2 regions of the Pseudolactococcus yaeyamensis genome follow, and region 2 is predicted to be linked to the other one. Evidence: predicted binding sites of a transcription regulator. Region 2 holds the regulator's gene; the other holds the start of a gene.
The links. The regulator Rex, encoded in region 2, represses fermentation and respiration genes when NADH is low (regulators of the CRP and FNR family bind a similar motif). The targets are predictions, from matches to a motif close to TTGTGAANTANTTCACAA.
Positions count from the first base shown of each region.

Region 1: a site for Rex is predicted at 2,264-2,281, ahead of adhE (bifunctional acetaldehyde-CoA/alcohol dehydrogenase). Genes of this name have one in related genera too.

Region 1 is NZ_BAAGGP010000075.1:8,822-12,251, forward strand. It holds gene adhE (bifunctional acetaldehyde-CoA/alcohol dehydrogenase) at 1-2,100, opposite strand, end outside; gene ACYQ21_RS12220 (SepM family pheromone-processing serine protease) at 2,526-3,430, opposite strand, start outside.
Region 2 is NZ_BAAGGP010000025.1:22,179-25,608, reverse strand. It holds gene ACYQ21_RS06630 (phosphoribosylformylglycinamidine synthase) at 1-130, shown strand, start outside; gene radC (RadC family protein) at 325-1,005, shown strand; gene ACYQ21_RS06620 (gamma-glutamyl-gamma-aminobutyrate hydrolase family protein) at 1,051-1,758, opposite strand; gene ACYQ21_RS06615 (redox-sensing transcriptional repressor Rex) at 1,758-2,420, opposite strand; gene ACYQ21_RS06610 (ABC-F family ATP-binding cassette domain-containing protein) at 2,549-3,430, shown strand, end outside.

The DNA.
Region 1 (3,430 bases), on a different contig from region 2:
AGCGTTACCAGTTTTAACTGAGTTTTCAAGATGTTCAAAGACAATCTTAATCGCTTGTAATGACAGACCACGTGTATAGTCAGATGCCATCACTGACACATATGATTCAATCGCGTGTGTCAAGACATCCATCCCTGTATCAGCTGTCACGCTAGCTGGCACTGACATCACGAGTTGTGGGTCAATGATGGCCACATCTGGTGTCAAAGCATAGTCAGCCAATGGATATTTTGTATGGTCTTCTGAGTCAGTGATAACCGCAAATGGTGTCACTTCTGAACCTGTACCAGATGTTGTTGGAATACAGATGAAAGTTGCTTTTTCAGCGTATTCAATCTTATAAGCACGTTTACGAATATCAAGGAATTTTTGTTTCGCACCGAAGAATGATGTATCTGGGTGCTCGAAGAACATCCACATCCCTTTCGCCGCATCCATTGCTGAACCACCACCAAGCGCGATGACGACATCTGGTTGGAAGCTATTGAAAACTTCAAGACCTTTATAAACTGTGTTGGTAGACGGGTTAGGTTCGACATCTGAGAAGACTTCAACACGTGGGTCGTTAGGGTTCTTTTCAAGTTGTTTACGGACAAGGTCAGCATAGCCAAATTGAACCATACCCGGGTCACAAACAAGCATGACACGTTCAGCTTTAATTTGTTGCAAGTAAGTGATTGAATTTTTTTCAAAGTAAACTTTTGGTGGCAATTTGAACCATTGCATATTATTTCTCCGTTTAGCAAGCGTTTTAACGTTAATCAAATCTACTGCTGATACGTTATGTGACACTGAGTTATGACCGTATGACCCACAACCAAGTGTCAATGACGGCAACATTTCGTTGTAAATATTACCAATACCACCTTCAGCTGCTGGCGTATTCACAAGGATACGACAAGCTTTCATGCGAATACCAAACTGGATTTGCAAGTCTTCGTCTTCTGTGTGGATAACAGCCGTATGACCAAGACCACCAAGGTCAAGCATTGCTTCACAAAGGTCAAGACCTTCTTCAGTTGAGTTAGCTTTAACCATTGCCAAGACTGGTGATAATTTTTCACGTGACAACGGGAAGTCAGCACCAACGCCACCGATTTCAGCAATGAGTAATTTTGTTTCAGCTGGTACTTTAATCCCTGCTAATTCAGCAATGTATTTAGCTGAAAAACCTACGATTTTAGGGTTTACCGCATGACCATCAGGCAACATCACAGCTGCTTGCAATTTAGCTAATTCAGCTTTAGATGACACGATGTAAGCATTGTGTGCCAAGAATTCAGCTTTAACGTCGTTGTAAACTTCGTTATCAACGATAATGGCTTGCTCAGACGCACAAATCATCCCATTGTCAAATGTTTTTGAAAGGAACAAGTCATTTACGGCACGTTTGATTTTAGCATCTTTTGTAATGTAAGCAGGTGTATTACCAGGACCTACACCAAGTGCTGGTTTGCCAGTTGAGTAAGCTGATTTAACCATAGCAGCACCACCAGTTGCTAAAACTGTTGCGATCGTTGGGTGATTCATCAAAAAACCAGTCGCTTCAATTGACGGTTTGGTTACCCATTGGATACAGTTTTCAGGCGCACCAGCTGCAACTGCGGCTTCCAAGACGATTTGTGCTGCTGCTGCAGAAGATTCTTGTGCTGACGGATGGAAAGCAAAGATGATTGGATTACGTGTTTTAATGGCAATCATAGATTTGAAAATGGTTGTTGATGTTGGGTTAGTTGTTGGTGTCACACCACAAATAACGCCGACTGGTTCAGCAATTTCAACGATACCCGCTTCTTTATCTTCATTGATAACACCAACTGTTTTGTTATCTTTGATAGCATTCCAAATGTATTCAGAGGCATACATATTTTTGATGGCTTTATCTTCATAGATACCGCGACCAGTTTCTTCCACAGCTAATTTAGCCAGTGGCATATGTTTGTCAAGCGCCGCCATGCTCATTTCATGCACGATATGGTCGATTTGCTCTTGATTTAATTTCTCAAGACCTTTGAGGGCTTTCGCTCCTTTAATTGCAAGCTCATCAATCATGCCAGCAACATCAAATGTTTCAGTTTTTCCTACAGTCTTTGTAGCCATCTTTTTTCTCCTTAAATTTGAACTTCGGGCTTACTCTATGGTCAATAAGATTTTGCCAAAACAAGCAAAGCCTGTTGATGACACCCCTCTTATTTTTCTATAAAAGTTGTAATGCCTTCAGTATCATGCCTAAAATAGTAGTTCCGATTAGGTTTAGATAAGTTAGTGAAATAATTAACTTATCTTTATGTTCTTATTATATCATACTGGAAGGGTTTGTAAAGTGATATTTAACAATTTATAATTTGTGAAGTGAAAAAGTTTGTGAAATTATTCATTTATTACGGTTTAACTCCTGCTAAATCAAGTTATTAATTTCACAAAATAGTCAAAAAAATTAGTCAGCAATTGTTTTCACAATCTTCCGACCAACTTTCATAGACAAACAATGTCTCTCTTGTATAGAAGTAAAATCAAGAATACTCTTAATTTTTTTCCAAATAATCAATCGCATCCTGCACCGTTTTCACCGGCACAATCCTCATTTTCGTTTTCAATTTTTTAGCCGCAGCAACCGCTTCTTGATAATTTGACTTGGCACTCGGCTCAATTTTTTTCATTTCTTTCGTAATCTCATCATCAGGTGCTAGAAAAATTTCGGCACCATTTTTGCTTGCGGTAGCAACTTTTTTATCAATGCCACCAATTCGACCGATGATGCCATCTTTTTCAATTGTTCCAGTACCAGCAATCTCCCGCCCTTGCGTTAAATCTTTCCCTGTCAATTGGGAATAGATGTCGAGCGTGAACATCATCCCTGCCGAAGGACCACCAATCGCACCCGCATCAATTGTCACAGACGGCGTACTCTTAACAGTCGTATGATCTACCAGTGCAATCCCAATCCCAGCCTTACCATCTGATATCTTAATCGTTTGACCGTCCGCAGATTTCGCCTCCCCTGCTTCATCTGTATACTGAACCGAAATCTTAGCGCCAATCTTTTGAGACTTGATATAATCCACCAACTCCTCAGAAGACTTGAAGTTTTGCCCATTGACTCCCATTACCGTATCGGCGATATGCAAGATATCCTTAAAAGTTGATTTTGCCATAACATCTAAAACATAAACACCTTTATACTCTAACTCAAAAGGTTTACCAGCTAGTTTAAAAGCTTCATATACGGCTGCATTTTGCGCACTCTCCATGTAAAAAGCATTCATCCGATTATAGTCAGCATCCGACTGTTCCCCCATCATATCTGCTTTACTATAAACATCAGTGAAGTCCGTTACCGCAGCATAAAGCAAACTCGCCCCCGTTGCCCGCATCATCGAAACAGTCGTTAAATTTAAAGATCCTTTTTCAGATTTTGGGGATAATGGTG
Region 2 (3,430 bases):
TAAAAACGGGCAGATTCTCGGTAAAATGGGGCATTCTGAACGTTACGAATCAGGCCTATTTAAAAATATCCCCGGTCATAAAGATCAGCAACTCTTTGAGAGTGCCGTGGCTTATTTTAGAGGCGTATAAACTTATACCGATATGCCATCAAGTGGTAACAATAAGTTTAATGGCAGTAGCTTAATCTATTTTGAGTGTATATCCAATATAAAAGCAAGTCACAGATTGATGTGGCTTGTTTTATTCTAGCAATACTCAGAAAGTGTTAAAAATAATAAGCAAATTGCCAATATTTTTCGTATATAGAGTTAGAGGATAAAAAAATGTACGAAATAAGAGAAGCAGACTACCCCATGAGACCGAGAGAACGCCTGAGAACACTTGGAGAGAAGTATTTATCTGATCAAGAATTACTCGCTATTTTACTGCGAACAGGTACGGCTCAGTCATCAGTCTTGGAGTTATCGGGTCAGATACTCCGACATTTTGAAACGCTAGAGAATTTTCGTAGGGCTAGTATTGAAGAATTGATGCAAATTTCTGGGATAGGCATGAGTAAAGCCGTTGAAATTCGAGCCATGATGGAGCTGGGCAAGCGTATCCAGACGACGGAGCGCAAACGCTATGGTCAAGTTAAGGGTGCGCAGCAATTTGCGAAGACTTTGATAGACGAGATGTCCGACTTTGATCAGGAACATCTGGTAGCAGTCTATCTGGATGGTAAAAATCAAATCATCAAAAAACGGACGATTTTTGTCGGTACCGTTAATTCAGCCAGTGCGAATCCCCGAGAGATCTTGCATTTTGCGATAAAAACCCTAGCTGCTGGGATTTTAATTGCTCATAACCATCCGTCTGGTGACCCTAAACCGTCAGAGGCTGATGTTGTCTTTACAGACCGAATGGAAAACGCCTGTGATTATATGGGTGTCAACTTGATTGATCATATCATCATCGGTCATCAACGTTATTTTTCATTTCAGGAAAGTGGCTTGATGTTTTGAATTAGAAAAATGGAACAAAAAACACGTCTAAATTAGGACGTGTGATTAGAGATTATAAACAGCGTAACGAAAGAAAGCTAAATCTTCATCACGGACATTATACATAAAGTCTGGGTGCCATTGAACGCCCAGAAAACGAAGCTGTGGGTTGATAGATTGAACTGCTTCCACCACATGATCCTCAAAGGATTTGGCAATCACTTCAAGCTGTGGTGCAATCTTCTTTAGACTTTGACGATGGAAGGAGTTGACGTGCGCTTTACGACCATAAATTGAATCAAGTGGCGAATGCTTAGAGATGAGGACATCGTGAGAAGTCTGTGTCAGTGCTTTTTCTTGCCAATGGTTCTGAATTTGCTGGTTGAGTGACCCTCCGAGGGCGACATTAACCAATTGCATGCCGCGACAGACACCAACGATTGGCTTATTTTGCTTGATAGCTTCATTGATGAGGGCAATTTCAAAGGCATCACGTTCCCGATTATAGTCGTTAGATTTGATTGTTTCAACTTCGCCATAAAATTCTGGTGCAACATTTTGTCCACCAGCTAAGACTAACTTGTCAATCATCGAAATATAACGTTTGGCTGTCATAGGATCACCAATAGGGATCATAATCGGGAGACCACCCACAAGTTGAACGGCTTTGATATAACCAGAAGGGTTATAAGAAATCGCCATATGCCCCATGTCATCTCCCGCATCCCGCCGTTCGTTTGCGGCAACACCGATGATGGGTTGTAAAGTAGTCATCATTTTTGCTCGGTATCTTTTTTATCTTGCATGAAAAATAAGAGTGTTTGAAGTTCACTTGTCAAGTCGACAGACTGAACTGTGATATTTTCTGGCACTTGGAGACGTCTCGGCGTGAAATTGAGAATGCCTTTTATCCCAGCAGCAATCAAAGTCTCAGCCACTTCTTGGGCACGGTCTGACTGCACAGAGATGATGGCAGTCTCTATATTTGAATCTGGAAGATTATTTTGAATATCTGAGATATTGTAAATAGGGATACCGTCATCAGTTTTCGTTCCAACGAGCGGGTTGCCCGCGACATCGTAGGCTTGGGTAATCCGCATTTTATTGCGGTCATGAAAACGATAGTTAATCAGTGCGCGACCTAAATTTCCGACACCAACAAGGGCAATATTGGTTTCTGCTGAGTCCCCTAATAAATTTCCGAAAAAGTCACGAAGAGCAGTCGTATCATAACCATAGCCCCGTCTACCAAGCTCACCAAACAGTGAAAAATCACGTCTGACGGTAGCAGAGTCAACGCCTAATTTTGCGGCAATCGCTTGAGAGTTAGTTCGGTCAACCTTGTCAGCCACAAATTGTTTAAAAATGCGATAATATTGCGGCAGACGTTTGGCAGTTGCCTTGGGTAAAACTTCATTAAATTTTGTGACGACCATAAAAGTAAAGACCTCCATCAGTATTCATTACTATTCTTTGTGAATAGATTACCAAAAGTTTGTGAAGTTGTCAAACAAAATAGATTTAGCGATTAGATTAACACCACCATTTGTGGTAAAATAGACCTATGATTTTACTACAAGGGAACAATATTTCAAGGACATTTGGTGCAGATGTCCTGTTTGAAAAGATAAATTTTACAATTCAAGATAATTCACGGGTTTCACTCGTCGGGCGCAATGGTGCAGGAAAGTCAACACTACTGAAAATTATTGCAGATGTGGAGACACCAAGCGCTGGTGAGATTTCAAAGACTAAAAATTTGACCATGTCTTACTTAGCTCAAGAGACTAACTTTTCATCTGAGCGGACGATTTATGATGAAATGCTCAGTGTTTTTGAGGTACAGATTAGTCAAGAAAAGCAATTACGTCAGATGGAAGCACAAATGGGAGAGCTTTCTGGTGCTGACCTCTCTAGTTTGATGACACGCTATGATAGCTTGACTGAAACATTTCGCCAAAATAAAGGGTTTACCTATGAATCTGACATCAAAAACGTCTTAAATGGTTTCAAGTTTGACGCCACATTTTGGTCGCAGTCAGTTGCAAGTCTGTCAGGCGGTCAAAAAACGCGTTTGGCTTTGGCTAAGATTTTGCTTGAAAATCCAGCTTTTTTGATTCTCGATGAGCCAACCAACCACTTGGATATTGAAACCCTCTTATGGCTTGAAAATTACTTGAAAAATTATCGTGGTGCAATTTTAATCGTCAGTCATGACCGCTATTTTTTAGATAAAGTGACGACTGAAACACTGGAATTATCACGTGGTAAATTTGAAAAATATGTTGGTAATTATAGTCAATATATCAAACTTAAAGCTGAAAAACTCGCGACACAAGCTAAACAATATGATAAACAGCAAAAAGAAATCGCTAGTCTAGAAGATTTTGTCAATCGAAACCTAGCGCGAGCATCGACGACAAAACGTGCGCAATCGAGACGAAAG